DNA from 4 places in the Serpentinicella alkaliphila genome. Region 1 is predicted to be linked to each of the others. Evidence: riboswitches for the same ligand, from Rfam matches in the RefSeq annotation. Region 1 holds a riboswitch; each other region holds the start of a gene.
The links. A riboswitch is a leader RNA that binds a small molecule or an ion and turns the genes downstream of it on or off. The one in region 1 is predicted to bind S-adenosylmethionine.
Positions count from the first base shown of each region.

Region 2: it holds a riboswitch for S-adenosylmethionine, as region 1 does, so the genes downstream of both, HZR23_RS13815 (trans-sulfuration enzyme family protein) here and HZR23_RS04505 (homocysteine synthase) in region 1, are expected to answer to the same signal.
Region 3: it holds a riboswitch for S-adenosylmethionine, as region 1 does, so the genes downstream of both, metK (methionine adenosyltransferase) here and HZR23_RS04505 (homocysteine synthase) in region 1, are expected to answer to the same signal.
Region 4: it holds a riboswitch for S-adenosylmethionine, as region 1 does, so the genes downstream of both, HZR23_RS01660 (hypothetical protein) here and HZR23_RS04505 (homocysteine synthase) in region 1, are expected to answer to the same signal.

Region 1 covers NZ_CP058648.1:908,356-916,706, forward strand. Annotated here, with positions in the region: gene mltG (endolytic transglycosylase MltG) at 1-426, shown strand, start outside; gene HZR23_RS04485 (heavy-metal-associated domain-containing protein) at 445-660, opposite strand; gene HZR23_RS04490 (metal-sensitive transcriptional regulator) at 672-956, opposite strand; gene HZR23_RS04495 (RrF2 family transcriptional regulator) at 1,120-1,554, shown strand; gene cysK (cysteine synthase A) at 1,593-2,525, shown strand; SAM riboswitch class I at 2,611-2,719, shown strand; gene HZR23_RS04505 (homocysteine synthase) at 2,852-4,135, shown strand; gene HZR23_RS04510 (iron-containing alcohol dehydrogenase family protein) at 4,178-5,269, shown strand; gene HZR23_RS04515 (MetQ/NlpA family ABC transporter substrate-binding protein) at 5,300-6,121, shown strand; gene HZR23_RS04520 (methionine ABC transporter ATP-binding protein) at 6,142-7,176, shown strand; gene HZR23_RS04525 (methionine ABC transporter permease) at 7,157-7,831, shown strand.
Region 2 covers NZ_CP058648.1:2,699,103-2,707,453, forward strand. Annotated here, with positions in the region: gene HZR23_RS13805 (trans-sulfuration enzyme family protein) at 1-619, opposite strand, end outside; gene HZR23_RS17320 (hypothetical protein) at 915-1,067, shown strand; gene HZR23_RS17325 (IS110 family transposase) at 1,077-1,601, shown strand; partial or broken gene HZR23_RS17330 (transposase) at 1,760-2,076, shown strand; gene HZR23_RS13815 (trans-sulfuration enzyme family protein) at 2,195-3,349, opposite strand; SAM riboswitch class I at 3,421-3,521, opposite strand; gene HZR23_RS13820 (AI-2E family transporter) at 3,588-4,820, opposite strand; gene HZR23_RS13825 (hypothetical protein) at 4,959-5,117, opposite strand; gene HZR23_RS13830 (PRC-barrel domain-containing protein) at 5,158-5,724, opposite strand; gene nifU (Fe-S cluster assembly scaffold protein NifU) at 5,803-6,258, opposite strand; gene nifS (cysteine desulfurase NifS) at 6,260-7,441, opposite strand; gene HZR23_RS13845 (RrF2 family transcriptional regulator) at 7,468-7,914, opposite strand; gene rfbD (dTDP-4-dehydrorhamnose reductase) at 8,059-8,351, opposite strand, start outside.
Region 3 covers NZ_CP058648.1:668,068-676,418, reverse strand. Annotated here, with positions in the region: gene HZR23_RS03460 (Fic family protein) at 1-222, shown strand, start outside; gene HZR23_RS03455 (HD-GYP domain-containing protein) at 268-1,326, opposite strand; gene HZR23_RS03450 (response regulator transcription factor) at 1,510-2,199, shown strand; gene HZR23_RS03445 (sensor histidine kinase) at 2,203-3,396, shown strand; gene HZR23_RS17990 (ATP-binding protein) at 3,339-3,611, shown strand; gene HZR23_RS03435 (GerMN domain-containing protein) at 3,702-4,241, shown strand; gene HZR23_RS03430 (COG2426 family protein) at 4,344-4,814, shown strand; SAM riboswitch class I at 4,874-4,981, shown strand; gene metK (methionine adenosyltransferase) at 5,124-6,305, shown strand; gene recD2 (SF1B family DNA helicase RecD2) at 6,416-8,351, shown strand, end outside.
Region 4 covers NZ_CP058648.1:298,911-307,261, forward strand. Annotated here, with positions in the region: gene HZR23_RS01650 (methylenetetrahydrofolate reductase) at 47-916, opposite strand; gene HZR23_RS01655 (homocysteine S-methyltransferase family protein) at 938-3,334, opposite strand; gene HZR23_RS01660 (hypothetical protein) at 3,347-4,039, opposite strand; SAM riboswitch class I at 4,147-4,255, opposite strand; gene HZR23_RS01665 (L,D-transpeptidase family protein) at 4,323-5,165, opposite strand; gene HZR23_RS01670 (FAD-dependent oxidoreductase) at 5,278-6,678, opposite strand; gene HZR23_RS01675 (response regulator) at 6,817-7,452, opposite strand; gene HZR23_RS01680 (sensor histidine kinase) at 7,449-8,351, opposite strand, start outside.

The DNA.
Region 1 (8,351 bases):
GCTAAAGAACTCAATTTAACACAACATGAGATATTGACTATTGCGTCTTTAATTGAAAAAGAAACCTATCATGATAGTGAAAGAGAATTAATTAGCGGTGTTATCTATAATAGACTTAAAATTAATAAGCTTCTTCAAATTGACGCAGCTATTATTTATGGTATTGGAAGAGGAGAAAAGCATATAAATAGAGTTCTTTACTCTCATTTAGAGGAACCTCATCCTTTTAACACTTATAGAAGGCTGGGTATTCCACCGGGGCCAATAGGTGCCCCGAGTAAAAAGTCAATTCATGCTGCCCTATATCCTTCAGAGCATGATTATCTATATTATGTTGTAGGACAAAATGGACATGCTTTCAGTAAAACCTATGCAGAACATCAAGTAAATGTAGCTAAATATAGACAAATGGTTAATAACAATTAAGGAGACCCTCAGGTCTCCTTATACATTTTTTATTTCTATTACCTCATATCCAGCATCATCAATTACTTCGTTCAAAATTGCATCTTCAATAGTTTCACTTAATAGTATAACAGCCTTTTTATTAGACAGATCAACTTCTACTTTCTCTACTCCATTTAGTTCCCTTAGAGCTTTTTCCACTCTATTAACACAATGTCCACAACTCATACCCTCAATTATTAATTGCTTTTTCACACTAGCTCCTCCTATTTCATAAGTTTTTTTACTATTTTCAACAAATCCTCCATAGCCTCATCGTTCCCTGACTGAATTTGTTCTTTTACACAATTTTTAAAATGACTTTCCATTAAAATTAATTCAATGGCTCCTAAGGCAGACCTAGATGCTTCTATTTGATTTATAACATCGTCACAATATGTTCCCTTTTCAACCATGTTTTTAATTCCTCTAATTTGTCCTTCTACTCTATTTAAACGATCTATAATTGATTTTTGAACTTTTAATGATTCCTCTGTAGGCTTTTTTTCCAATATTTTTCACCTCTCTCTCTATATATTATACTATACCCCCCTACTGTATTTCAAATGCATAAATATAATAAATAAAATTTGGTAAAACTATTGACAAAATCATTTTAAAGTCATATTATATTATTAATCTTATAAGTTTAGTATGTTTAGGTGGTGTTATATTTTGAAAATATCTACAAAAGGAAAGTATGGTCTAATTGCAATGATTGACTTAGCCTTAAACTCTAATGGAAGTTTTATACCTCTTAATGTCATCGCTGACAGACAAAATCTCTCAACTAATTATTTGGAGCAACTATTTTCACCTTTAAAAAAAGCTAAGCTTGTTAAAAGTGTAAAAGGCGCTCAAGGCGGGTATACATTAGGTGATAGTCCAGCAAATATTACTATAGGCTCTATTTTACGGGCTCTTGAAGGCAACTTATCTGTAATAAATAATCAGAATTTAGATAATACTATTGAGCAATGCCTAAATATACACTTATGGCAAAAATTAGACGCAAATGTCAATGAATTTATTGATAATATAACTTTAGAGCACTTAGTAAGCGATTATAAGAAAATGTTTGATGATTCAAGTTTTATGTTTTATATTTAACGACTTTTAATACATTAATAATAAATAGGAGTGGTCTTATGAATATTAAAAAGAATCTTACTGAATTAATTGGAAATACGCCCCTGCTTGAGCTAGAAGGTTTTGCAAAGGCTAATAACATTCCTACTACAATTATTGGAAAATTAGAATATTTTAATCCAGGGGGAAGTGTAAAAGACAGAATTGGATTTGCTATGATTAAAGATGCAGAAGAAAAAGGACTGATCAATAAAGATACAGTAATAATTGAACCTACTAGTGGAAATACTGGTATCGCTTTAGCCTTTGTGTCAGCCGCTAAAGGTTATAAGTTAATTTTGACAATGCCTGAGACAATGAGTATTGAAAGAAGAAATTTATTAAAAGCATTAGGCGCAGAACTAGTTTTAACACCTGGTCCATTAGGAATGAAAGGTGCTATTGAAAAAGCTAAAGAATTAGTAAGTGAGACAAAAAATGCATTTATGCCACAGCAATTTGAGAATCCAGCTAACCCAAGCATTCATAGAAATACAACAGCTGAAGAAATTTGGAGAGATACAGATGGTAAAGTAGATATATTTATTGCTGGAGTAGGTACAGGTGGGACAATAACTGGTGTAGGTGAAGTTTTAAAACAGAAAAACCCAAATATTAAAATTATCGCTGTAGAACCAACCGACTCTCCTGTATTATCTGGTGGTAATCCTGGACCTCATAAAATACAAGGTATTGGAGCAGGATTTGTACCGGCTATTCTAAACACAGGAATTATTGATGAAATAGTTAAAGTTAGTAATGATGATGCATTTGATGCTACAAGACGTATTGCTAGTAGTGAAGGTCTATTAGTTGGGATTTCTTCTGGTGCTGCTGCTTTTGCCGCAGAGCAGGTTGCTAAAAGACCAGAAAATAAAGGGAAAAACATTGTTGTACTCCTTCCTGATACGGGAGAAAGATATTTATCTACTACACTTTTTCAAGTTGAGTAACATTTGGCAAAATTTTAATTAAAATAATTTATTGACACTTCTGAAAATTTAAAGTAATATTAATTAACAAATAAATTAAATAATTTTCTCATCTAGAGAGGTGTAGGGACTGGCCCAATGAAACCTCGGCAACCTTCATAATTTCGTTTATGAAAGGTGCCAATTCCAGCGTTAAAAATAACGAGAGATGAGAGAGGCTTTTGAATCTTATATTTTTGGTGCAAATATATATTCAACCTCTTTCATCTATTCAAAAAAGATGATAGAGGTTGTTTTTATTTTCAGGTTTTCTGAAGTTAAAATATATATTTGTGAGGAGAGATAGAATGAGTGAGAAAAAATTAAAGTTTGACACTTTACAAATCCATGCAGGACAACAGGTAGACCCTACTACAGGTTCCAGAGCGGTGCCTATTTACCAAACTACCTCTTATGTTTTTAAAAATGCAGAGCATGCTGCCAATTTATTTTCTTTAAAAGAAGCCGGAAATATTTATACTCGCATTATGAATCCTACCAATGACGTACTAGAACAAAGAATAGCTGCTTTAGAAGGAGGAGTTGGGGCCCTAGCAGTTTCCTCTGGTCAGGCTGCAATTACTTACTCAATATTAAACATCGCGTCAGTTGGAGATGAAATTGTTTCAGCAAGTACATTATATGGCGGAACTTATAATTTATTTGCAATTACATTACCTAAATTAGGTATAAACACTAAATTCGTAAACCCTGATGATCCGGAGAACTTTAGAGGGGCTATAAACGAAAAAACAAAAGCAATTTATATTGAATCCATTGGGAACCCAGGTATTAACTTAATTGATATTGAAGCCGTTGCTAATATCGCACATGAAAACAATATTCCTTTAATTGTTGATAATACTTTTGGAACACCATATTTAATCCGCCCTATTGAATTTGGTGCAGATATAGTGGTTCACTCTGCAACTAAGTTTATCGGTGGTCATGGTACTTCTATAGGTGGTCTAATAATTGATGGTGGAAAATTTGATTGGGCAAAAAGTGGCAGATTCCCTGGATTTACAGAACCTGACATAAGCTATAATGGAATTCGTTATGCACATGACCTAGGCCCTTTAGCTTATATAATTAAGGCAAGAGTTCAGCTTTTGAGAGATACTGGCTCAGCAATAAGCCCATTTAACTCATTCCTATTGTTACAAGGTTTAGAAACTCTTTCTTTAAGAGTTGAGCGTCATATATACAATACAAAGAAAATTATTGAATTCTTACTTAAACACCCTAAAGTTTCTTGGGTTAACTACCCTAGCCTAGAGGATAATAAATATCATTCACTTGCTAAAAAGTATTTGCCTAAGGGGGCAGGATCCATATTCACTTTTGGTATAAAAGGTGGGGTTGAAGCAGGTAAAACATTTATAGATAGCTTAGAAATTTTCTCCTTACTAGCTAATGTTGCTGATGCAAAGTCTTTAGTTATTCACCCAGCAAGTACAACTCATGCACAGCTAAGCGAAGAAAATCAAAGAGCAGCTGGGGTTACCCCTGATATGATTAGACTTTCTGTTGGAATTGAAGATGTTGAGGATTTAATAAATGATCTAGACCAAGCATTAAATAAAGCTTAAAATTGCGTATCTTCTTATACTTGCTTAGAAAGGTGATGACAAATGGGAACTTTACAAGTTCAAGGGTCTCCAAGCTATTATGCCTGTGAATTGAATATTTTAGATAACCTCGAAGAGTTATTATTGAGGTATAGATTTAAAAGTGGTGTAGTACTTCATGGTGAAAAATCTTGGGCAGTTACAGAGCCATATTTTCCAAAATTTAAAGAAATTCCTCTTTTATTTGAAAGGTATAATGGTGAATGCTCTGAAAACGAGATTCAACGTTTAACTGAAAAATATATAAATAAGGGTTTTGATTTTATTGTTGGTATTGGTGGTGGTAAGGTTATTGACCTAGCAAAGGCAGTAGCATTTGAAATAAATAAGGATGTTATTCTAATTCCTACATTAGCTTCTACCTGCGCTGCTTGGACGCCTTTAAGTGTTATTTATAATGATTATGGGGAATATGTCAAATATACTATTTTTCCTAGAAATAATTTGATGGTACTAGTAGAACCAAGAATTCTACTAAACTCCCCTACGAATTACCTTAAAGCAGGTATTGGAGATACTCTAGCTAAACTATATGAATCCGTTGCATTAACAAAGCATATTGAGAGTCCTAGGCTTCCAATTCAACTTGCTTTAAAAACTGCCGAGGTTATTCAGGAAGTTCTTCTAAAATATAGTCAAAGAGCACTGTTTGACTTAGATAGAAGTTTTTTATCGGATGAATTATTAAAAGTATTCGAAACTATTATAGTTGCTGGTGGATTAGTGGGCGGTCTTGGTGATGAATACGGTAGGATTGCTGCAGCTCATTCCATACACAACGCATTAACTAAATTCACCGAAACACACTCTTTGCTTCATGGAGAAAAGGTTGCCTATGGTATATTGGCACAATTGTCTCTTGAAAATAAATTTGATGAAATAGAAAGACTAATTCCTTTTTTTAAAAATTTAGATCTTCCCTATAGTCTAAATATAATTGGGTTAGATGTTCATCGAGAAGAAGTACTAAATACTTTAGCTAAAGCAACTTTATCTCCTGGAGAATCGATTCACTTTATGAAAGGAAGCTTCTCAGAAGAAGATATTATAGGAGCTATTGTAAATCTAGAAAATTTTATACAACAAATTAATTAATTGCATTACATTATGAGAGGAAGATTAAAAATGAAAAAATTATTAATTGCTTTATTATCATTAACATTAATTATCGCTTTGACTGCTTGTGGAAAATCAGCCCCTACTACACAGGGCCCTACACCTTTAAGTGAAACATCTCTAGTTGTAGGAGTAACTGGAGGTCCACATGAGGAAATAATGGAGAAAGTAAAAGAGCTTGCTGCTAAAGAAGGTTTAAATATTGATGTTAAAGTATTTTCTGATTACGTAATTCCAAATATTGCATTAGCTGAAGGAGAGCTTGATATAAACAGCTTCCAACATAAGCCTTATTTAGATAATTTCAAAGGTGAACGTAATTTAGATTTAGTTGAAATTGCAAAAACTGTAATTTTCCCAATGGGTATTTACTCTGATAAATTAACTGATATTAGCCAATTAGCAGAAGGTTCAAAAGTAGCATTACCTAATGACCCAACAAATGGAGCAAGAGCATTAATTTTATTTGAATCTGCAAACTTAATTAAACTTGCAGAAGGTGTTGGTGCTCAAGCAACAGTTCAGGACATTGTTGAAAATCCTTTAAACTTAAAGTTTATTGAATTAGAGGCATCACAGCTTCCAAGACAATTAAGTGAAGTAAGTGCAGCTGCCATAAATGCAAACTATGCAATCGAGCATGGATTTGTTCCTACTGAAAACTCTATTTTCTTAGAATCAGGCGAGGCACCATGGGTTAATGTAATCGCTGTTAGAACTGAGAATAAAGACGATGCTGTGTTAAACAAGTTTATATCAATATATCAATCTGAAGAAGTTAGACAATTTATTGTAGATAGATTCCAAGGCTCTATCATTCCAGGGTGGTAAAATAGAAGAGGTGAATAAAATTGATTACTTTAAAAAATATATTTAAAACATATAAAACTAAAAATAGTTCATTAGTTGCAGTAAACGACGTCTCTTTAAATATATCAAAGGGAGAAATCTTTGGTATTATTGGTTATAGTGGTGCAGGTAAAAGTAGTTTAATCCGCTGTGTAAACCTATTAGAAAAGCCAGATAAAGGCCAGGTTATTGTGAATGGTCAAGATCTTACACTTCTCACAGAGAAGTCTTTAAGAGAAGCCAGAAAAAAAATCGGTATGATTTTTCAAGGATTCAATCTATTAAAAACCGCAACAGTATATGAGAATATCTCTCTTCCTCTTAAGTTAAGTGGTTTTTCTACATCGGAAATTGATCGTAGAGTTGATAATTATCTATCTATTGTAGGCCTAGAGGATAAAAAGTTTGCTTATCCAAACCAATTATCCGGTGGACAAAAGCAAAGAGTTGCTATTGCAAGGACCCTAGCCCACGAACCTGAAATAATACTAAGTGATGAGGCTACCAGTGCCCTAGATCCTGAAACAACAGAATCAATTTTAGAACTTCTACTAAAAATAAACAAAGAATTTGGTATTACTATTTTATTGATTACACACGAAATGTCAGTGATACAAAAAATCTGTGATAAGGTTGCTGTTATGGAAAATGGTAATATAGTGGAGCAAGGATGTGTATTAGATATCTACTCACATCCTAAACATCCAACAACAAAGAAATTCATTAATAGCTTATTTCCTAAACAAATATCGCCTTCTGTATTAGATTCATTAAAGAAAAGGGGACCAATTGTATCTTTATCATTTGTAGGCAGTTCTGCTGATAAGCCTTTATTAGCTACTTTACCTACGAAATTTAATGTTTTTCCTAATATTTTATCAGGGCATATTATTCAACTAAAAAAAGGTCCTTTTGGAAAAATTATAGTTTCGTTACAAGGTGATACAAGTAATATATCTGAATCTATAATTTATTTGAAAGATCAAGGTGTTATAGTGGAAGGAGATGAGCTTGAAAATGTACTCCAATTTAGTTAATTTCTTTGATAGGTGGGGTCCTGTTATTTTTAAAGCAACAGGTGAAACTCTGCAAATGGTTTTAATTACAATAACTATTTCATTAATTATTGGCTTGCCTTTAGGTGTTCTATTAATACTAACAAGGCCAGGTAAACAATATGAAAATAAATTTGTATATCTTACATTAAACTCGATTATAAATATGATTCGATCAGTACCATTTATTATTTTATTATTTTTCTTACTACCATTTACTAAATTTTTAGTTGGTACTTCCATAGGAGTAAAAGGCGTTCTAGTTCCTCTGGTTATATATACCTCCCCTTATGTAGCTAGATTAATGGAAAACGCCCTTCTTGAAGTAGACAGTGGTGTTATTGAAGCCTATACTTCTATGGGAATTAGCCCAAAGGATATTATTTGGCACGTTTTAATCAGAGAAGCAAGACCTTCAATTGTTTTAGGTATGACAATTGCAATTATAGGCTTAATAGGGGCCACAGCTATGGCTGGTCTAGTTGGTGCAGGAGGACTAGGTGACCTTGCTTATAGATATGGACATTTAAGATATCAAACTAGCGTTATGCGTTCTACAGTATTAATTCTAATATTACTTGTACAAAGTATTCAGACATTTGGAAATAGATTATCTGCAAAGCTAAAAAAAGATTAAAACTTCGGGATTTTCCCGAAGTTTTCTTATAGTAGATGTTCACTCTTACTTTTAATCTTTCTCCTCTTTATCCTATCCACTCCATCTGTTCTTATTATTATCATTAAGTAGATTTTTATTAAATCCCATTCTTTTAAACCATCTAGCAACTGAATTTGATAGGCTGAAATATTCTACCCTTTATGTTTATATAAAAATCGTGCCTTAATAAACTTAGCTAGAGTACTACTCTAGATTTTTTACTATAAGCTAAATGTGGATTCTTAGGTCCTTAAGAATATAGAACATCCATTGTTTCTCATGAAACATTTCGACACACCAGTTAAGGCTGGTGGATTCCTATGGAGTAAATTGTAGATATATGTGCTCCTAAAAATTGAAAGTAGATATGCTGTCGAACAACCATTCCGCAACCGTATGAAATAGAACTACTAATATCCCTTTAACCCTTCAATTAAATTAAGGTTGGGAAATTAAGGTTAGTTAGGAAATACTCCACAGACAGTAGATGCTTGATGTC
Region 2 (8,351 bases), 1.5 Mb from region 1:
GTCCACCTATAACATCACTATGCCCACCTATAAATTTCGTAGCACTGTGAATTACTATATCAGCCCCTAATTCTAAGGGTCTTTGTAAATATGGAGATAAAAATGAATTGTCCACCATTGTTATGAGATTAAATTCCTTTGCAATGTTAATTGCACCTTTTAAATCTGTAATTTTAAGTAGAGGATTAGATGGTGTTTCTAGATATAAGCCTTTTGTATTTGTTTTTATATTTTTTCTAATTTCTTCAAGGTTTTCAGTATCAACAAAGGTTGCTTCGATACCGTGATCTTTTAATTGAGTAGTACATGCCCTATAGGTTCCACCATAAATATCTTTACAAACTAAGAGGTGGTCTCCTGCTGCAAAGGTTAACAGAACTGACGAAATAGCAGCCATACCTGAGGCAAAGGCATATCCATAGGTTCCACCCTCTAGTAAAGCTATTGTTTCCTCTAGACCTTTCCTTGTTGGGTTGCCAGATCTAGAATAATCGAATTCACCCATATTATCTACATCTTCTTGATGAAAAGTAGAAGCTTGATATATTGGTAGACTCAAGGCCCCCGTATGAGGGTCCTTACTACCACTATTACATATTAATTTCGTACCAAATTTCATATAATCACCTTGTATAATGAAAACATAGGGGAAGTCATTATACATTTTCCTTTCTAGATTATTTTCTATATAATCTTTATAGGCGCTGTGGATTAGTTTGTTCACCTACGGCAGCTGTCCCTATACAGCCGACTGTTTCTTTTGAGGCTATAACCACAGCTCTATGTTCATTTGTTAATTAGTTAGATAACGCTTTGACGTTTTATATATAGCAAGGATACATTTAACATAGGGTTTGTGGAAACATAGCGTACTATATTTAAGGAGTTGATTACTATGTTATTTGTGGGCATTGATGTTGCCAAAGCTAAACACGATTCTTTGTATCTTAGACTCTGATGGTGTTATTCATACTAATTCTTTACGTATTTCTAATTCTAAGGAAGGTTTTGATACCCTATATTCTTCTATCCTTTCTGCTCTTACTCCAAGAGTATTAACAACGTAAAAATAGGACTTGAATCAACAGGTCATTACAAAGACAAATATCACAAATTATCTGTATTCCAAAGGCTTTCAGGTCACCATCCTAAATCCATTGGCTACTAATCTTTTCCGTAAGGCTCAAACCCTTAGGAAAACTAAAACAGATAAGACCGACGCTAAGGTCATTGCAACTATGCTCTTTACTGATGAATCTAAATCCTATTCACCAGTATCATATCAGATTCAGGAGCTAAAGTCACTAACAAGACACCGTCATAGAATGGTTAGTTACCGTTCTAGACTTAAACTTTCAGTTAGTCGCTTAATAGATATCATTTTTCCTGAATTGCCAAGCTTATTTTGGTCTATACACCAAAGTTCCGGCTATGCATTATTAATTGAATTACCAACCCCCGATAGTATTTACAACTGCAATCTGACAAAGTTGACAAACCTAATAAGAATGACCTCTAAAGGTAAATATAGCAAAGAGAAAGCAATTGCTTTAAAAGAGCTTGCTATCAAATCTATTGGGTCAAGCAATCGCTCTCTCTGACCTTCGAATTACAACAAACTATTCGCCTCATACAATCTGTACAAACAGAAATAGATGCATTAGATAATCAAATTAAATTAGTCGTACAAGAACTCAATACCCCACTCATTACTATTCCTGGCATTGGATATACTCTAGCTGCCATTATATTAGCTGAAATTGGTCATATTGATCGTTTCTCCAACCCACTAAACTTCTTGCATTTGCAGGTATGGATCCTTCTACTTACCAATCTGGGACTTACAATGCATCTAAAACTCCAATGGTTAAGAGAGGCTCTACATACCTTAGGTGGGCTATTATGCAAGCATCTAGACTTGTTGCTATGCGCGATAAAGTCTTTAGTGATTATATGGTCAAAAAGCGTTCTGAAGGCAAACACTTCAATGTTGCCAGATGCCATGTCGGTAAAAAGTTAATTAGGGTAATTTACTACCTCCTAAAAAACAATACTGCATTTGTTCCACAAGTCTAATTTAATCTATTTTTTTCAGAGCAACTGAGTTGCTCTGTTTGTCATGCATTTTTTTGTAATAGATGTCTTTAAAATTATTTTCTTCATGACTTCTTTAAATACGAAATTTTTCTTGACTTCATATAGTTAGTCTCATTGCCCTTTCTAAATCTTTTATTAAATCCTCTGCACACTCTATACCAACTGATAGTCTTAATAATTTGTCATTAACTCCAATAGCATCTAAAATGTCCTTAGGTATAGCACTATGAGTCTGAACCATCGGATAGGTAATTAAGCTCTCTACACCACCTAAGCTTTCAGCAAAGGAAATTATTTTAACCCCTTCTAATATGGTTTTTACTAAACTTACATCCTTTACAGAGAAAGAAAGCATAGAACCAAACCCAGAAGATTGGCTTTTACATATATCATGGCCAACATGGTCAGGTATTCCCGGGTAGAATACTTCCTCTACATTTTTATTTTGTTTAAGCCATTCTACAATTTTAAAGGCATTTTCCTGTTGTTTTTCCATCCTTATACCTAAAGTCTTAATTCCTCTTAAAAGTAACCAACTGTCAAAGGGTGCTAGTACTGCCCCAACGGTCTTTTGAATTAGCTTAATTCTTTCAGCTAATTCATCATTTTCCTTAAGTATAATTGCACCTGCTAATACGTCATTATGTCCTCCTAGAAACTTTGTCCCACTATGAACAACAACATCTGCTCCTAAATCTAGTGGTCTTTGAAAATACGGGGTTAAAAAAGTATTATCTACAATTAATAAAATATTTTTTTCTTTCGTAAATTTTGATATCTCTTTAATATCAGATATTTTCATCATTGGGTTTGTTGGAGTTTCAATGAAAACAGCCTTAGTATTTTCTTTATATGCATTATATATATCATTTAGGTTGCTAGTATCTACATAAGTAAATTGTAATCCATATTGCTTACAAAGTAACTCCTCGAATATTCTATATGTTCCCCCATATAAATCATTTGAAACTATAATATGGTCATTTGACGAAAAAACATTAAACAAATTTGCAATTGCAGCCATTCCTGTGGAGTAGGCAAAGGCAGCTTTCCCACCTTCTAAAATAGCTAGAGTACTTTCAAGCTTTTGTCTTGTAGGATTACTTTCCCTAGAATAATCGAATCCGGTAGATTGATTTAAACCTATATGTTTAAATGTTGCACTTTGATAAATAGGATAACTAATTGCCCCTGTACTTTCATCAAATGATAGATCACCGTGCACTAAATTTGTAAATATGTCTAATTTCATATTAAAGCACCACCCTTTTAAGTTTTTTGTAATAAAAAAACTCTTACTTAGGATAGTAGAGTTTTTAACCTCTCTTATCTTTCAGTTTGCACTGTAGGATTTAGCACCGTACACACTTGTGTTGGTTGCTGGGTTTCATAGGGCCTATTCCCTCCACCACTCTGAATAAGAGTTTTTTTATAAAATTTTAAATATTATGAAAATTATATATGTTTAATTCAAGTTAGTCAATATATTTTTAATGACTGGCTATGAGTCTAACAAAGTGTTTAAATACTACCTTAATAATAGCTGCTACTGGCACTGCTATAAGTAGACCAAAAACACCTAAGTACTTTCCGCCTATAATTAAAGCTAAAATAATAAACACTGGGTGTATTCCAACACTCTCACCTACAATTTTAGGAGATATTATACCGCTTTCGATTTGTTGAATTATAGTGAAGGTTATTATAACCCAAATGGCTTTCATAGGACCATCCATTAGTGCAAAAATAACACCAGGAACTATACCAATAACTGGTCCGAAATAAGGTATAATATTTGCTATGCCTGCAATTAAACCCACTATAATAGCAAATTCTACTCTTAGAATAAGTAGAGCTATAGTTGTCAAAATCCCAACAAATAAAGCTACAGTTAACTGCCCCCTAATAAAACTAACTAAAATACAGTCAATATCCTTTGCTATACTTATAGTTTGTTTTCTTATAGATTTTGGAATTAATAAAATTAATGACTTTTTAAATTTATCCTTATCCTTTAGGAAATAAAAGGATAGGATTGGGATTAGAATTACTCCTATTATTTTCGATAAAAATCGTATTACTGAATCAGTAACAGTTGCAAAAAAACCAAACACGATACCTTGCAAACGATTAATATTCATTCTTAAAATTTCTTTTACGTCATCTAGCTCCTGTGGCAAATTATTAACATTTCTATTAAATTTAGAGTAAATATTATTTATATAATCATAAGCCCCATTGCTATATCTAGGCATAACATCAATTAGTCTTTTAACTTCTTCACTAACCTTTGGTACTATAGTTATCGATAAGATAATAAATACTAATATTATTGCTAGATATACCAATAAAACTGCCCATAGCCTACCAATACCCTTATCATTTAAGTATTGAACTACTGGATTTAAAACATAGGCTAATATAATCGCAAATATAAATGGAGAAATAGTTTCATAAATCACATTTCTTATATTAAATAAAAACACAATTGCTATTAAAGAAAGAATAATTGCAACTGTATAAAATACTTGTTTTCTTCCTATATTAACTCGTCTATCCCTATCTATATATCTATTTCCAATTTGAATTAAATAGTAAAGTAGTGCACAAATAAGTAAAAGTAGTACTATTTGTGTAATAAAGCTAAAGAAGTCCGCTAAAAACCCTTGTTTAGTTATATTTCTTATACTATTTGAAAAAGTTTCTATTGTAGCGAAGAACAAGTAATCCCCCTCCTTCCAATCTCTCTATAATATAATATACAATTTTCATTTTTATATTATTAACCTTCCCATTTTTTAATATATACTAACAGCAAAAATTCTTTTAATCTAAAAAGCAGCCTTTAAGCTGCCTTTTAATTAAAAGAAATTCATATCTCTAGTTGCAGAGGATAACATTTTTCTTCCCTTTTTCATCATTCTTCTTCTGTCTTTTTGACTCATTTGTGACATGGCATACATACCAAGAGCTGCGCCTATTAATCCACCAGTTAATACTCTAGAAGACATTCCTCTCATATTTCACTCACCTTTCTTTTAAAGTTAATAATATTTTTCGTCAAATATCACTATCTATACTAAATATATTTTTAAATCCTCCGCCATAATCAAATATTTGTTCTTCAATTAATTCATTCACAATTATCCTATTACAATCATAATTATATTTAGCCAAATTACTATCTAAAGGTAGAACTGAATAGCCATTGTATAGATCCGCAAAAAGACCCTCGCTTAATACTAATCCCATGATTCTTCCATTATTAATATTTAAGATCATATCTTTAACTACACCTATTAACTCCTGATTATTTGAGTAAACCTCAAAGCCAATCATTTTTATTGGTTTTTCAACTAATTCGTAAATCTCTGGCCTCTGTTCAAATGTTGTGATACTTTTATCATTTAAGGTAACAATAGAATTATTGATTTCAATTATTTTATTGAAGCATAGAATTTTACAGTTTTTTTTACTCTCTTTTTTCAAATAGTTATTCTTAAGCAATAGTGCAATTACATAATTGCCTTTACTGGCAATTACTAAATCATTTACTGTATATCCTAAGGATTGATTATTTTTGCTTTTAAGTTCTAATCCTAGTAGCTCACTTCCTTTTATAATCATTAGCATCCCTCTTTATTATTCTGTCTACATTGTATTTTTTGATTTTAAATAAAAAAAATGCAGGCATTGCCTGCATTTTTAGTTACAATTTTCTACTTCGTCTTCAATATCGTGATGATGATCGTGGTCTTCATCAGGATCGAATCCTTCTAACTCTTCAAAATGTAAATTATTACTTTTTGCATAATCATATATAGCTGCTTTTACAGCCTGCTCAGCTAAAACAGAGCAATGCATTTTAACCGGTGGTAAACCATCTAAAGCCTCAGCAACAGCTTTATTTGTTAAGCTTAAAGCTTCTTTTACTGACTTACCTTTAATTAACTCTGTAGCCATACTTGAAGTTGCAATAGCTGAACCACATCCAAAGGTTTTAAATTTTACATCTACTATAATATCATTCTCTATTTTTAGATATATTTTCATTATATCTCCACATTTAGCATTACCAACTTGACCAACCGCATCAGCGTTTTCTATTTCTCCAACGTTTCTAGGATTTGTAAAATGATCCATTACTTTTTCTGTATACATATTATTTTCCTCCTTTTACTTTCTCATATAATGGTGACATTTGTCTAAGTCTATCAACAATAGGTGGTAGTTTTTCTAAGACATACTCAATTTCCTCATCCGTCGTAAAGTCACCGATAGTTAATCTTAAAGAACCATGTGCTATTTCATGACTTAAGCCAATTGCCATTAAAACATGAGATGGATCTAAGGAACCAGATGTACAGGCAGATCCACTAGAACCAGCAATACCAACCATATCTAAACTTAATAATAAGGATTCACCTTCTATGAATTCAAAGGAGATATTTACATTCCCCGGTAATCTTTTAGTTGGATGTCCGTTAACTTGAGAGTAAGGTATTTTGCTTAATAAATTATCCATAAGCTTAGTTCTTAAAGCTAGTAAACGATTTATATGTCCATCTAAACTTTCATGGGCTAATTCTGCAGCTTTACCGAAACCTACAATACTAGCTACATTCTCAGTACCAGCTCTTCTTTTCTTTTCCTGTGCACCACCATGAATAAATGGTAATATTTTAGTACCTCTTCTAATATAAAGGGCACCAATTCCTTTAGGTCCATAAATTTTATGAGAGGAAATAGACACTAAATTTAAACCTAATTGATCTACATTAATATGAACATTTCCATAGGCTTGCACTGCATCCGTATGAAAAATAATGCCTTTTTCCTTAGCTATTTGACCAATTTCTTTAATAGGTTGTATAGTTCCAATTTCATTATTAGCAAACATAACTGTAATTAAAATCGTATTTTCTTTTATTGCACTTTTTAATTCCTCTAGATTAATAAGTCCATATTGATCTACATTTAAATATGTTATTTCAAAACCTTCTTTGGCTAGTTCTTCACAAGTATGAAGTACCGCATGGTGTTCAATTTTTGTAGTAATTATATGATTGCCTTTACCTTTCATTGCATAAGCTACACCTTTAATAGCCCAGTTATCAGACTCTGTACCACCAGCTGTAAAGAAAATTTCATCTGATTTTGCCCCTAAAGTTTTGGCTATTTGATCTCTTGCATTATCAACTGCTTTTCTGCTCTCTCTACCAAATGAATGTATACTTGATGGATTACCAAAATGTTCAGTTAAGTATGGTAGCATTTCATCTATAACTTCTTTTTTCATTGGTGTAGTAGCAGAGTAATCTAAGTAAACCTTTTTCATTTTCATCTCTCCTTACGTAAGTACTATGTATATTAAAAAATATTATAATCATCTTTATTTGCTAAACTGTTATAATCGTTTAACATATCCTGTAAAGTAATAGAATCTACAACATTATTTATACTATCTCTAATTTTTTCCCAAACTACTCTAGTAACACAGCAGTCCTTTCTAGTACAAACACTAGTGTCGTCATCTATTACACATTCCGAAGGTGCAACTGGACCTTCAAGAGTTCTTATTATATCTCCTACTGTTATTTTTTCAGGTGGTAGAGCTAGCATATAACCGCCTTGAGCTCCACGGACGCTTTTTACATACCCTTCTTTTCTTAAAGCTGCTACTAACTGCTCTAAGTATTGGTCAGGTATGTTTTGTTTTTCAGCAATTAGTTTTAAAGGAATTGGTCCATCACCGTATAAAATTGATAATTGAAACATTGCCTTTAATCCATATCTACCCTTTGTAGATAGCTTCATTTTAATCATCTCCTTAATTCCAAGTAAAATGATTGGGATTAATCTAAGTATATTATACCCTACTATTTTTGTCAACATTCAAAAAAAACAAAAACAAGAGAGATTTTTTCTCCTGTTTCTTTTAAACACTATAATATAATACAACTAATTATCTTTTTTAGTCAAGTATTCATATAAAGCATCGGTCCAATGTCTCAATTTGATATGTGAATTATTATTCAAGCTTGAGTTTTTAGGTATTGATGCCTTTTTATTAATTTCTTGTGTAGATAGAGGCAATATAGTTGCATCTATCTTTTTAATCCTACATATCTCTATTGCTAAGTCGTACCAAGAACAACTGCCATCGTTAACTAAATGATAGGTTCCATAATCACCATTCTCAATCAAACTCTTTATTGCCAGCGAAATATCAGCCGTATACGTTGGACAACCTA
Region 3 (8,351 bases), 240 kb from region 1:
TTAATAGATTTTGCTAAGAAAGTGAAGATAAGCTTAGATACGATTTTATTTATCTTTAAAAAACCAATTTTCACAGTAAATGGTATGAAAGATGATTTAGGTATAAGTTATAATATTGCTAAAAGATATACTAATAAATTACTTGAATCTGGTAAAATTTATGCTGATGATAAGAAAAGGAATACAATTTATAGATTCTATGATTTGATAGATAAATTGTAAGTTAAGAAATACAGGGCAAAACCCTGTATTTCTGTCTTATCATGCCTATATACTTAACACATCTTGAATAAATAAGTCACTATTTCTACTAAGGTCAATATACTTTTCGTTAGATTTGATTAAAGGCCTAGTTGGGCTAGTAGGAATTTTCATTATTATCTGTCCTACTTCACCAGTATTTAATACTACGGTAGACCCTATATAAAAGTCTGCAAGTTTTCTAATAAAGGTTGTAACTATGTATGGGTCTAACTCGCCAAAAGAATTCTCTTGAAGCTGCTCAGCTGTTCTAAATGGAGACTGCTTTCCTTTATATGCCCTTTCTGATGTCATGGCATCAAAAATATCTGCAACGGCAATTATCTTACCAAATAGGTGAATGCTTTTGCCTGAAAGACCTAAAGGGTAACCAGAACCATCTTCTTTTTCATGATGCTGTAGTACACCCATAGCAATATCTAAACTGAATTTTGTATTACTCCTAATTAGTTCGTATCCGTAAATAGGATGCTTTTTGATTTCGATATATTCAGCATTAGTTAGTTTTCCGGGTTTTTGAATTATATTTTTCGAAATTCTTTCTTTTCCTATATCATGAAGTAGGGCGGAGTATGAAAGTTTTTTTAGGGCAGACTTTTCTAAATTAAGCCATTTGCCTATAAACATAGAATAGATACTAACGTTTATACAGTGTTGGTACGTATATTTATCTTCTTGCCTTAATCTGTTGATTGTATCCATTGTGCGATAGATGTCTGTATATTGCATAATTTCATCGACAACTGATCTTATTTCATCGAGCTTTAGCTTACTACAACCCCTTAATCCATCGATAAATTGTACAACTTTTTCTGTTGAGCTTATATATCTGTTATCATATTCCTGATCTCTACTGATTTGTCGGCTTTCTTCAGGTATATTAGAATCTATTACTTCCATATCATTTTCAATATTAATGGCTGGAAGGTCCCACCTATTTAAATACTCGATTAGATTATCTGAAATAAAAGTTCCTTTAGGCAAAAGTTTAAGACCACTATTATTGTAGAGGTCTTCTTTTAAACGCATTCCTGAAGCAAGCATGTGAAAAGGAATAAATGGCATATAATATCTCCTTTATATAATGAATACAATTAAGGGAATAATAATTAAATGGAAATAATTTGTTTTATTGTATCACTAAAAACATATTTTTACAATTACTGATATGCTCTATATATACCCAAAATATAAAGGAAATAACTTATGATATAATTGAGAGTAAGTAAGAATAACAGGAGTGAAAAAATGAAAATTTTGCTTGTTGATGATGAGAAAATTTTAGTTAAAGGTCTGAAAAAAAGTCTAGAGACAGAAGGGTTTAAGGTAGTTGATGTTTATGATGGTGAAGAGGCCTTAAAAACCTTTGCAAGTGATGGCTTCGATTTTATAATTCTTGATTTAATGCTTCCCAAAATCGATGGTATTAGTTTGTGTAGAATTATAAGGCAAAAAAGTAATGTACCAATAATTATGCTTACAGCTAGAGATAGTGATATAGATAAAATTCTAGGTTTGGAGCTAGGGGCTGATGATTACATGACTAAGCCCTTTAATACTAGGGAGTTAATTGCAAGAATAAGAGCTATAAAAAGGCGATTGGAGTCAAAAACGAGTCTAGTTGATAAGGTGGAAGGAGAATATGCTGCTGGAGATTTGCATGTAAATGTTAATTATAGGTCAGTGAAAAAGGATGGGCAGGAAATAGATTTGACTCCAAAAGAATTTGAGATATTAGAGCTACTAATAAGAAATAAGGGGAGAATATTTCCTAGAGAAGAAATATTTCAAATAATTTGGGGTGAACCATGTTATGATACAAGAACTATAGACGTTCATATTAAAAACCTTAGGGAAAAGCTTAAGGATCCAGATGATGAGGAAATTCCTATGATTCAGACAAAATGGGGAGTAGGCTATTATTTTAGGAGGGATTAAATTTTGTTAGCAACAATTAGACGAAAGCTTATGATCATATATATTGTCTTAATAATGGTCCCTTTGCTATTAGTAAACTACTTATCTACTGCAAATATGAGAACTACCATCTTTAGAGACATTGAAATGAATCAATTAAAGACCGCAAATATACTATCAAATATTGCTAGGACTAATATCAATGATTTAATTGAGTTAAAGATGGCGATTAAACAATACCCTATACCTATGGATGGCCGTGTTATAGTCACAGATAATAATATGTTAGTCATCTCAGATAGTTTTAATTATTTTGAAGGTAGTCAAATTAATAATGCTGAAATAAGGGGTGCTTTAATTAAAGAGGAGAGACAGGGCTACTATTTTCAGGAAAAGAATATACTGCATACGGCAGTTCCTATAATAGAGGCTAGAGGTGAAGATAGATTTGTACTAGGTGCAGTGCTAATTTCGACATCTATGGATGAGCCCTTTACTCAAATAGAAGATTTTAGAAGACGATTAATGGGACTATCCTTTGGCGCTGCTTTTATAGGTTTTCTTGCTGCCCTTTGGGCAAGTAGAAGGATGGCAAAGCCAATTGAAGAACTTTCAAGAGTGGCCATTTTAATTGGCCAAGGTAATTTAGGTGAGGAAGTCAATATTACTTCTAAAGATGAAATTGGAAAGCTATCAGAAAATTTTAATAAAATGAGTAAAGAGCTACAGCGTATAGATAGGGGAAGAATGCAGTTTATTGGAGATGTGTCCCATGAACTAAGGACCCCCTTAGCTTCTATGAAAGCATTGATTGACTCTCTTTTATATGGTGAAAATGACATAGCAGTATATAAAGAATATTTAAGGGATATGGATAGTGAAATTGACAGATTGGCTAGTCTTGTTAAATCCCTATTAAACCTTACTAAAATTGAAGAGGTCGGCATTAACAAAGAATTTGTCCCTATACAAAAACTTATTAACAACTCAAATAAAGTAATATATCCACTTGCTGAAAAATTACAGGTTAAAATAGATATTAGCATAAATGATAAAATAAGTGTTAGCTGTGATGAACAAAATATAATAGAGGTACTTATAAATCTTATTGATAATGCAATTAAATATATGGATGTTAAAAAAGTTTTTCATATGTTAAGATTTATGATAAAAAAGAAAAAGAAGATTACTTTGTTATTGTTGAAGATAATGGGGTAGGAATAGAAAAGAAGGATTTAGATTTAATATTTGAGAAATTTTATAGGAGTGATTTTTCAAGGTCACGGGATACAGGTGGAGCAGGGATTGGTTTATCAATTGTTAGCAGAATTATTTCTGTTCATAAATGGACTATTGGGGTAGAAAGTGAACTTGGAAAAGGGACTAAAATAATAATTAAAATTCCTAAAAAATCTTTTAGAGAATCTTTATAATTTCTTTACAATTCTTTATACTAACTTTAAATTTGAGTTTTATAATATAAATGTACAATAAATTATAAACAAAAAGAGAGGAGCATAATAATGTTTAAAAAATTAGGAGCTTTGTTATTAATTTTTATAATAGTTTTTAGTTTAGCCGCATGTTCTACTAAAAAGGATAATCCACCCCCAAACGGAAATGATGTTGTAGTGGACCCTGATCCACAAGAGAGTGAAGAGGTAGAGGCAACTGTTTATTATGTAAGTGAAGAGTACATTATGACAGGAAGCGGAGAGCAATTAATTCCGACACAAAGGGTAGTTAAAATAGGAAAAGAATCCTTAGAAGAAGCGGTAATTGCTGAGCTTCAAAAAGACCCTGAGGAAGAAGAAATAACTACTATGATACAGGATATTAAAGTTATAAGTGTTGAGACATCAAATAATATAGCATATGTAAATTTATCTAGTGAAGGACTAAATTCAGTAGGTGGTTCGTTACAGGAAATAGCTATAATATCTCAAATTGTATATACATTAACAGAGATTGAAGGTATTGATAAGGTACAAATACTTGTAGATGGTAGTAAAAGAGAAACTTTAATGGGACATATAAGTATTGATACGCCAATAGGAAGATGATATAAACAAATATAAATTCTTATGAAATAAGGCTCTAAAAATGGAGTCTTATTTCTTTTTTGATATCCCCCTTAATATAATAGTAAAAATGGAGGGGATGCTTTGGAAACATTATTTGAGCTAATAAATAAAGAACTGTTAATAATATTAATAGCAGCTATGCCATTAATGGAATTAAGGGCAGCTATTCCAATAGGGGTTTCCCTAGGGATGAATCCTATTCATGCAACAATATTAAGTATTATTGGGAGTATATTGCCTGTACCCTTTTTACTAATGTTAATAAAACCTATTGCTAATTACTTTAAAAAAGTAAGGCTATTCAAATTTTTTATTAATAAAGCAGTTAGACGAACCTTAAGGAAGAGTGATAGAATTAAAAAATATAAAGTTATAGGCTTAATGTTATTTGTAGCAGTACCATTGCCGACTACAGGAGTATATAGTGGTTGCTTAGCTGCAATACTATTTAATATACCTTTTAAATATGCTTTCCCAGCAATTGCTATAGGAACATCAATAGCTGGTTTAGGTATGTTTATATTAAGTTATGTAGTGGTAAATTTATGGTAGGAAAAGCTTGACAGTAAATTTGTATGATGATATTATATAGCCAATTGAAAAAATCTTGATCCTTATCAAGAGCGGTGGAGGGATGGGCCCGATGATACCCGGCAACCATAGGCAGAAATGACGTATGGTGCTAAGTCCCACAGAATTTTTATTCTGGAAGATGAGGAGACGCAAAATATGCGGCCTCTTCTTGTGTGGAAGTGGTTTTTTTATTGTTAATTTGCTAATTCCAACTAGAGTCTAGGTTTGAATAGAAGGAATTAAAAAGGGTATAGTAATAAAAGAAAAAGTAAATGGGAGGTTTAACGAATGAAAAGATTATTTACTTCAGAATCTGTTACAGAAGGTCATCCGGATAAAATTTGTGATCAAATTTCAGATGCTGTTTTAGATGCCATATTAGAACAAGATAAAAATGCTAGGGTAGCATGTGAAACATCTGTAACTACAGGATTAGTTTTAGTAGCTGGAGAGATTACTACTAATTGTTATGTGGATATCCCTAAGGTAGTTAGGAAAACTATAGAGGAAATAGGATATACAAGAGCAAAATATGGATTTGATAGCGATACTTGTGCGGTGCTTACTTCAATTGACGAGCAATCAGCTGATATAGCAATGGGTGTAAACGAAGCATTAGAAAGTAAAAAAGGTGAAATGAATGATGAGATTGAAGCTATTGGGGCGGGAGACCAAGGTCTTATGTTTGGATTTGCTTGTAACGAAACTCCTGAATTAATGCCATTGCCTATTTCCTTAGCTCATAAGTTATCAAAAAGATTATCAGATGTAAGAAAAAATGGGACTTTAGAATATTTACGTCCTGATGGAAAAACTCAGGTTACTATAGAATATGACGGAGATAAGCCTAAAAGAGTAGACACGATCGTTATTTCAACGCAACATGGCCCAGAAGTTGACCAGAAAACTATCGAAAAAGATATGATTCAACATGTAATAAATAAAGTAGTACCAAGTAACCTATTAGACTCAAATACTAAGTATTACATAAATCCAACGGGAAGATTTGTTATTGGTGGACCTCAAGGTGATGCAGGATTAACAGGAAGAAAAATAATAGTTGATACATATGGTGGATATGCTAGACATGGTGGTGGGGCTTTCTCTGGTAAAGATCCAACAAAGGTAGATCGTTCTGCTGCTTACGCTGCAAGATATGTAGCTAAAAATGTAGTTGCAGCGGGATTAGCAGATAAATGTGAAATTGGACTTGCTTATGCCATAGGTGTTGCTAGGCCGGTATCTGTTTTAGTTGAAACCTTTGGAACTGCAAAGGTTGCGGAAGAGAAAATTGCAGAATTAGTGCAAAAACATTTTGATTTAAGACCGGCTGCAATCATTAGGGACTTAGACTTAAGAAGACCAATATATAGACAAACAGCAGCATATGGACATTTCGGAAGAACAGATATTGATTTACCTTGGGAAAAAACAGATAAAGCTGAAATTTTAAGAAAAGAAGCATTTTAATTAATATCCATAAAATATGAGCCTGGTGTTTATGCGCCAGGCTTTACTTATAGATTTTTGTGCTATAATTAAATAATATATCTAACGAAAGTTTTTAGGAGGGCACTAAAGTGATTGAATTAGAAGGCCAACTGGTTGAAATTATATTCTCTAATGATACTAATGGATATACTGTAGCCAGTCTGCTATTTGATGAGGATGAAGTTACTATAGTAGGATATATGCCTACTGTCAAAATAGGTGATAAGTTAGCACTTAAGGGAAAGTGGACTATGCATCCCATATATGGCCAACAGCTAGAGGTAAATCAATATAGACTTGTTATGCCCTCTACGGAAAATGAGATAGTTTCATATTTATCCTCTGGGATGATTCCAGGGGTAGGTGAAAAAATGGCTAAAAGAATAGTGGATCATTTTGGCCTAAAAACTATAGAGATATTAACTAAATCACCTGAAAAACTTCTAGAGGTTTCTGGGATTGGAAAATCAAAGCTAGTAGGAATTAAGGAAGCTTTTCTAGAGCAGCACGAATTACGTGAAATTATTTTATTTTTGAATAAGTATAATATTCCTACAAACTATGGGGTAAAAATTTATAAAAAGTATGGTGGACAGACTATAGATATAATTCAAGAAAATCCCTACAGGCTTGCGGAAGAAATACGGGGTATTGGATTTAAAACAGCAGATGAAATAGCTAGAACCCTAGGTATTCCCTTTGACTCAAAGTATAGAGTTTACGCAGGTACTAGGTATATAATTAACGCCTTTAATTTAGAAGGACATACTTATATCCCCGGAGAGATATTGGTTGAGAGGGCTAAGAAACTATTAAATGTGAAAGAAGATTTAATAGAAGAAGCAGTACAATACTTAGCTTTAGATCAAAAGATTCAATTAGAGAGGCTGTGTGACGAAATAATTGTTTACTCTATGCCCTATTATTATGCTGAAACTAATGTATGTAAAAAAATTATAGAGTTGTCTAAGGTAGAATTAGACGAACAAAAAATTGATAAAGAAAAGGTAATCGAAGAGCTAGAAAGTGTAACTATATCTTTAGCAAAAAAGCAAAGAGAAGCTATACTTCAAGCAGTTGAAAATGGTATTTTAGTTATTACTGGTGGTCCTGGAACAGGGAAAACTACGACTGTAAATACATTGATTAAAGTATTTGAAAAATTTAAGCTGAAAGTTATTTTGGGAGCGCCTACTGGAAGAGCTGCTAAGCGAATGACTGAGGCAACAGGTAAAGAGGCAAAAACAATCCATAGACTGCTAGAGCTGGGTTATGTCGGGGACGATGTAGAGATGACTTTTAATAGAAATGAAGAAAACCCCCTAGACTGTGATGTCTTAATTATAGACGAAGTATCTATGGTAGACATATTGTTAATGAATAGTTTATTGAAGGCTATAGCTCGAGGGACGAGAGTTATTTTAGTTGGGGATGTGGATCAGTTACCTTCGGTTGGTGCTGGTAATGTTTTGAGGGATATAATTGAAAGTAATATAGTTAAGGTCGTAAAACTAGATGAAATATTTAGACAGGCCCAAGAAAGTATGATAATAGTTAATGCCCATAAAATAAATCAGGGTCTCTATCCTGAATTGAATGTAAAAGATAAGGATTTTTTCTTTATGTCTAGGTTTGATGAGGATAAGCTCTTAAATACGTTAGTGGAACTGACGACTGATAGATTACCAAAGCATTATAAAATAGACCCAATGAAGGATATTCAAATATTAGCACCTATGAAAAAAGGTCGAATAGGAACAGTAAATCTAAATAAGCAGCTGCAGCAGTATTTAAATCCGCCTAATAAAAATAAGAAGGAAAAAACCTTAAAGGAAAAGTTATTTAGAATAGGCGATAAGGTAATGCAAATTAAAAATAACTATACTTTAAAATGGCATAATATTGATCCGGATGCAATAGAGCAACGGGGTGAAGGTATTTTTAACGGGGACATCGGTTATGTTTTTGATATTGATAAGGATGAAGATAAACTAACCATTGTATTTGATGAGTGTAGACTTGTAG
Region 4 (8,351 bases), 610 kb from region 1:
CACCCTTTTCCAACGACTAATTAAATAGTTTTGAAATAGCCCCATTTTATTTTAATTTGCTTTGTTCAATTATTTCTATAACCATATTTGTATCCCCTAATGGCATTATGTGAATACCCTTGGATATATTTTTTAAATCTTTAACCAATTCAGCAGCGATCTTAACTCCTTCTGCTCTTCCACCGGACTCCATTCTTTTTTGTGTCCACTCAGGTATATTAATTCCTGGGATGTTATTTGATACATGTTGAGTCATTTTGTAGCTTTTAAGTGGTAGAATTCCTGCTAGTACAGGTACTTTAAAGTATTTAATTTTGTCCATAAAAATCGCTAAATCTTCAGGATTATAAACAGGTTGGGTTTGAATAAAGTCTACTCCCTTTTCTATTTTCTCATGAAGCCGTTCAATTTCAAGGTTTAAGTTTAATGCAGTAGGATTGGCTGCAACCCCAACAGCAAAATTTGTTTTTTCATTCAAACTAGTTCCTGCCATATCATAACCTTTATTAAGGGTATTCACTATTCCAACTAAACCTACAGAATCCACTTCAAATACCGGTGTTGCCTTAGGATGATCACCTCTTTTAGGTTCGTCCCCGGTCAATATTAATAAATTGTTAATACCAAGAACCCCTGCTCCTAAAAGTTCTGATTGAAGAGCAATAACATTTCTATCCCTACACGTTAAATGAAAAATTGCGTCTATATCTGTTTCTTTTTTTATCTTATAGCTAAGTGCAATTGCACTTGTTCTCATATTTGCCATTGGTCCATCTGTTATATTTACTGCATCAACAATACCTTTTAATTGATTTACTGACTCAATTAGCTTTTCAGTATTTATTCCCTTTGGTGGTTCTAGCTCTACAGTTACTAAGAACTGCTTTGATAATAATTTTTCTTTGAATCTATTCATTAAAACTCCCCCATTTTTCTTTTACTTGTTAATAATTAATTTAGCTTGTTTTACAGCTCCTATTGCATCTGAAGAATAAAAGGCGCCAATTGTATTAGCATATTCTTCTGTTACTACTGCTCCTCCAATTAAAACGGGAATAGATAGTCCTTTACTTTTTAAGCTTTCCGTAACTATTTTCATTTCATTCATAGTGGTTGTCATAAGTGCGCTTAGACCTATAATATCAGCCTCTTCTTTTAAAGCACATTCTATTATCCTGTCTGAATCCACATCTTTACCTAAATCTATAACCTTAAACCCATGATTTTGTAGCATTATTGAAACAATATTTTTACCTATATCATGAATGTCGCCCTTTACCGTAGCTAGAACTATTGTTCCAACATTGCTTACTGTACTTCTATTTAACTCCTCTTTAAGTTCATTAAAAGCCTTTTGGGCTGCCTCAGCTGAAAGTAAAAGCTGCGGTAAAAAATATATCTGTTTCTCATATTTATTTCCTACATCTTCAAGAGCAGGAATTATACAATTATTTACTAAATCTAAAGCCCTAAATCCATTAGCCTTTAGTTCATCTATAAATAAAGGAACACTATTTTTATCCCCAGAAACAATTGCCTTTGTTAACTTATCAATGATCTTTACTTCATTAACTTCAATAGTTTTTTCTACAACCTTTTCATCATTAAATGATTCAACAAATATTTTTGCATTAAGGTCCTTACCAGTTAAAACATCAGCACTTTTTATAACTTCCCACATTTTATCTATATATGGATTCATAATAGGCATATCAAGTCCCGCATTTAATGCCATTCCTAAAAATGTGCTATTTAAAATAGCTCTATTAGGCAACCCATGGGATATATTACTTATACCTAAAACCGTTTTTACCCCTAGCTCTTTCTTAACTAATTGTATAGCTTTTATTGTCTCTAATGCGTACTGTTGTTGAGCCCCTGCTGTTAATACCAAAGTATCAATAAAAATATCTTGTCTTTTTAATCCATACTCTAATGCCCTATTAACTATACGCTCTGCAATCACAAACCTTTCCTCTGCCTTTTTTGGAATACCCTTTTCATCCAAAGTTAGACCTAAAATTGCTGCACCATATCGCTTCGCTAGTCTTAGCACTTTATCTAAATGCCTTTCTTCTCCATTAGTAGAGTTTATCAATGGCTTACCGGCACATGCCTTTAGACCTTCTTCCATCGCTTCGAAATTTACAGTATCTATTGAGAGGGGTGCATCAATGACTCTTTGTATTTCATATACTGCGTTTCTCATTACGCTACTTTCCTCTGTTAGATTTACCCCTACATTCACATCAATTATATTTGCATTAGACTCTACCTGTTTAATAGCCTCTTCACATAGCAAGCTAAGGTTATTATCTTTAATCGCCTGTGCTAAATATTTTTTAGCAGTGGGGTTAATACATTCACCGATTACTCTAGTCGGAAGTTCCTCTGTAATAATTAAGGTTTTCGTTACACTTGCTAGCTTTGTAAATTGTTTTTCTTCTTTAACTATAGGTCTAAGATTTTTAACTTTATCCTTTATTATCTTCATATGTTCCGGAGTGGTACCACAACAGCCACCAATTATATTGGCGCCGGCATTAATTAAGTCTTCAACGTAGCTAGCCATTTTTTCTGGAGTCAAATCATAGTAAGTTATACCATCTATATATTTAGGTAATCCTGCATTAGGTTGAGCAATAATATATTTATCCGTTACACTACTCATCCTTCTTACTATGTCTATCATCATATCCGGCCCAAAACCACAGTTCACACCTAGTATATCTACTCCCAACGCTTCTAAAACTGTTGCTACAGTTTCAGGATCAGAACCAGTTAAAGTCCTCATCTCAGTATTGAATGTTAAAGTACAAATAATAGGTACATCCCCAGCATCCTTAACTGCTATTATTGCTGCTCTAGCTTCCTGTATATCTGAAATTGTTTCTATATTAATTATATTAACTCCAGATTCTATTAATACTTTGGCCTGCTCATAAAAAACTTCGTACGCCTCGTCGAAACTTAGATCGCCTACTGGATACATAAGTTTACCCGTAGGCCCTATATCACCGGCTACTAAAACTTCCTCTCCTGCCATTTCCTTGACTAATTTAACTGCTGCTCTGTTAATTTCCTCTACTTTGGACTGTAAATTATATTCTGCTAATTTAATTCTGTTTGCTCCGAAGGTATTTGTTTGAATAATGTTACATCCAGCATTTACATATTCCTTATGTATTCTTTTAATAACTTTCCTTTTATCTAAATTGAATTCTTCAGGGCAACCTGTTGTTAAGCCGTTCTTCTGAAGCATCGTTCCCATCGCTCCGTCGAAAACTAAAATCTTTTCATTAAGTAAATCGTACAACTTTTGTCTTTTCACCATTTCACATCCTTCTTATCTTTTAAGACAGCTATTTTCATACCTATATATACAGTCATTTTTATTACAAGTATTACATTTATTATTAGTTTTAATAATCTTATTACCTTTTGTCCAACCAACTATAGCTGTAACAGACTTCCTTGGAATCATAATATTTGTTTCTGTTACATGTATCCCAAAGTTATCTGCCTTAAGGTTTAATAATAACTGTTTTTGAAAATCTAAAGTAAAATCCCCATAACCAGGGCTAAATCTATCTGTCAGTATATATTCTTGTTCCGAAGCTTCTAATATAATGAGTTGGTTTACATATTCAGTAGCCTGTTCCGCAGCATCAGAGCCAATAGCGTCAAATATCAATGCCTCTGTATACTCACCATGGCTGAAACATAAATCAATATGGTTTTGTATATCATTACCTATTGTTACTGCCAAAATTGAAGCATAGTCACAACCCTTTAGAAGTGTAGCTATATCCTCCGAATGTATTTTAAAATCAAATTCATCAAACAAAATATTACTTCCCTTAATCCCTTTAATCCTACTCGTCCTATATTCTCCGACTGGCTCAATTAGCTCATATGAATTACTGATAGATTTATCTATTAACTCATCTAAATGTATAGGAATGTCCATTCCGTTTTTGTAACCTAAATATCTTAATATCTCATCCTTATTAAGCTGAATATTAAATTTATGCGACACTTTTTATTCACCACACTTGTTCTATTAAGTATTATTGATTTTTTCTCTTGTTAATATAAATAATAAAGCTACCTTTCCCAGGGAAAAGTAGCTCGAGCTTATATCCTCCCTCATCTTCCAGAACTTATAGTTCTGCTGGAATTAGCACCTTTCATTGAAATCAATGTAGGTTGCCGGGTTTCGTCGGGCCAGTCCCTCCACCTCTCTGGATAAGAATTAAATTCTAATTGTTTGATTATTTATAATATTCTAATATATTAACGTATATTAGTCAAATCTTTTTTTAAGGCTCTCTAACATCAAAATATTGATCTCTGGCTAGTATTAGGGCATCATAAGTATCCACTCCTGTAATTCCATCAGCCACTAAATTAAAATCTCTCTGGAAATTCCTAACTGCCTCTTGAGTAGCCTGGTCATATACACCATCAACCTCACCCTCATAATACCCTAGTGTGCGTAATATAGATTTTACTTCAAATACATCTGGTCCCGGGGAACTATCAACGTCTAAAATTCTCCCTGTAAAAACCTCTCCTGTAATTTTTACAGGTGTTCCAAGAGGCACAATATCGTAAAGTTCATTTACTTGTTCATTAAACATCCTTATACAACCTCTACTAGCAGCCTGCCCAATAGATTCAGGATCGTTTGTTCCATGAATTCCATAGCCACCCCAAGGCACATTTAATCTCATCCACCTAGTACCAAATGGGCCCCCTGGGTTTCTAGTTTTCTGTATAATTTGCCAATCCCCTACAGGTGTTGGTGTAGATGGTGCACCAACAGCAACCCTGTATGCGTTAATAATTTCTGTAAATCTTTTTAAAGTAAGTACCTTTCTATCTAAATCAATCTCTATTGAATACCCCTCAGGTGGTATAGGGTACTGTCTCTCAGGACTAAGGCCTATAGCATTCCAAGTATCGGGGTCAACTATTCCATCTGGATTTAGTCCATATTCTGTCTGAAATGCTTTTACACTTTCATATATATCCTCATCATAAATCATATCAATAGGTCCATCGTAAAAACCTAGTTCTGTTAGCCGCTCCTGTACATGCATTACGTCTGGACCTTCCATGTACGGTAGAAGCAACCTTAAATATCTACTACTTACCTTCATTTCGCACCCCTCCTTATATTATATAGTACGTGACAAAATTTAAAAGTTTACAAAATATAAAGTGAGCATTGCTAAATTAGCAATGCTCACTTTAAGGGGAGTAACTATATTATTATTTTAAAGCTGCATTTCTTCCTGCTATTTTACCAAATACAATGTTTTCTGTCGTATTATTCCCTGCCACACGTCCTGAACCGTATAGTCCACCAACTATTTCTCCTGCAGCATATAGCCCTGGAATAGCTACACCATTAGTATCTGTTACCTGCGCGTTTTCATTAATTGTAATACCAGCCATTGTATAATGTGACGATGGTCTAACTTCTACACCATAGAAAGGCCCAACAGTAACTTTTCCTACAGTTCCTCTTCCAAACTCATCAACTCCATCATTAAATGATTTAATTGATTCTACTACAACTGCTGGATCTAGCTCAAGCTTTTGAGCTAATTCTTCGATAGTTTCCGCTTGAATCATTCTGCCCTTTTCAATGGCTGCCTTTCCATTACTAGTTTCTGCAACTTCAGAATCGAAAATTACATATCCTACTCTGTCTTTTTGTGCTAACACTTGTGGTACTAAATCTAATGGTTTAAGTGTTTCATTTGTAAATCTTACACCATCTTTATTTAGTAATACTCCGCCACCTTCAGCATTTATTACAGATTCTCTAATCCAGTAACCTGGAGTTGCTAAAGGTCTCATTTGATGGAACTCCATATCTCTAGTTCCTGCACCTAGTTCTACTGCCATTCTAAATCCATCTCCCGTTGGTCCAGCAGTACTCATTACATTATGAGCATTTGCATACTTAGGATTGTATTCTCCAATAAGATCTGTTGCATTACCAAAACCACCTGTAGCAAGTATTACAGATTTAGCCTCAATAACAGACTCATTTCCATCCTTATCCACTACCTTTGCTCCTACTACTATTCCATCTTCAACAACTAATTCTGTTGCCGTTGTATTTACCCTAACATCTACTCCAAGCCTTTGAGCTTCCTTTTGATAAGCACCAACTAATAAAGATCCAAAATGACCTTCTGATGGAATTATCCACCATGGCTCTTTTTCATTAAGCTTATAGCTTAAACCTAGTGAAACTAACCATTCATAAGCTTCATTACTATTTTCAGCTAAAATTCTTACTAGATTTTCATCTGGTAAATTATTTCCTGTCTCCATAGTTCTTTTTATATGATCTTCAACTGTAAACGGTACTCCTGCTTCTTCATGTAATTCTGTATCCGATGCAGTTAATCCAGTAGCAGAAATTATTGTATTTCCACCAATCATAGGCATCTTTTCAACTAAAATAACTTTAGCTCCATTTTCTGCTGCTGTTATTGCAGAAACTAATCCAGCCCCACCGCCACCATTAACTAGAACATCTGCACTATTACTAACTTCTGGTTTATTACTAGCCGGTTGTTTGTTACTAGAACAACCTACTACGATTAATGAAAAAACTAAAATTAACGATATTAATAAAACTGACTTCTTTTTCATTTTACTATTCCTCCCATAAGTAGTTTTTACTCTAACTCTTGTTAGTTAATTAACTGTCATATATGTTATATAATTATCATACTATGATCAAAACTATTGTCATACTGTCATATGTCCTTTATTAATTATAAAAGTCCCTTAGAAAAGGGACTTTTGTCTCGACCAGTATATAGCAGCTTCAGTTCTGTTATTAACATTTATTTTTTTCATAATTTTTGTAACATTATTCCTAACTGTTTTTTCAGCAATAAAAAGCCTTTCTGAAATTTCTTTGTTCGTTTTACCCTCACAAATCAAATCCAAAATCTTTTTTTCTTGATTCGAAAGCACATTATCAAACTCATTATTCTGACGTACAGCAGAAATAACTTTATTTATAACAGCTGAATCATAAATTGATTTTCCCAAAGAGACATCATGTATAGCTGATATTATCTTATTACTATCAATATTTTTTAAAAGAAAACCGTCAGCCCCTGCCCTTATGGACTCTACAATAATCTGATCATCACCATAGGCTGTTAAGATCATTACTTTGACATTAGGTAAAATAGCCTTCATTTTCCTACACCCTGTTACGCCATCACCATCAGGTAATTTTAAATCAAGAATAACTATATCAGGCATTAAATCCTTTACTTTTTCATAAGCATCTTCAAGGGTTTCTGCCTCGGCACAAACTATATATTTGGGATTTCTTTCAATAACAGATTTAATGCCCCATCTTACAACCGCGTGGTCATCAACTAAAAGTATCTTTGTTATATCACTCATAATAAGTTCGCTCCCCTTGGAATGTTTAGTATCACTTCTGTTCCCCTGCTACTACTATTTATTATTAATTTACTGCTTATAGATATAGCCCTTTCTTTCATAGTTATTAAACCATAACAGTTTTCTGAAAAAACCTTATCTACATCAAAACCTTTACCATTGTCTTTGATAAGCGCAATAATTTGTTTTGCCTTAGGAGTAATTGATATTTCAATTATAGATGCATCAGAATGCTTTATAGAGTTACTCACAGCTTCCTGGACAATATAGTATAATTGGGTTAGTTTTAGGGCTGAAATATCATTAATAATAATATCTGAGATTTCAAAATTAAGTTTAATTGAAATACCTGTAATACTCTCATATTTTACAATCATATCCTGTAGCTTTATATATAGCCCTTCAATACTGTCACTCTTAGATGAAAACTCCTTGATAAAACCTCTTACCTGCTCTATTGTATAATTAAGGTTTTCTTTAACTAATAGCAAATCCTTTACTTGTTGCTCTACTTCGACTGATTCAATTATATTCTCAATATGAAGGCCTGTAGCAAATAGATTCTGTATAACTACATCGTGTAGTTCCTGGCCTAATTTCTTTCTTTCGTCGCTAATAATATTTTGTTTAGATAGTTTTGTCATTATTTCATTAGACTCCCACTTAATTAAATCAATAATTGATATAAATAGTATTGTAATAGCAAGAGCGGATAAGGCCCTACCTAATTCAACTGGAAACCCGAATAAGCTTTTGAACAACTCTTTATTTATAATATTTGCAGGAAAAAAACTTCTTTTTTCTACTACTAAGCCAGCTAATACTCCATATGTTGCAAATGGAATGGCTAAAGCATAGTATTTTCTCACAACATTTTTAATAGGTAGGTTTAGAAGCTC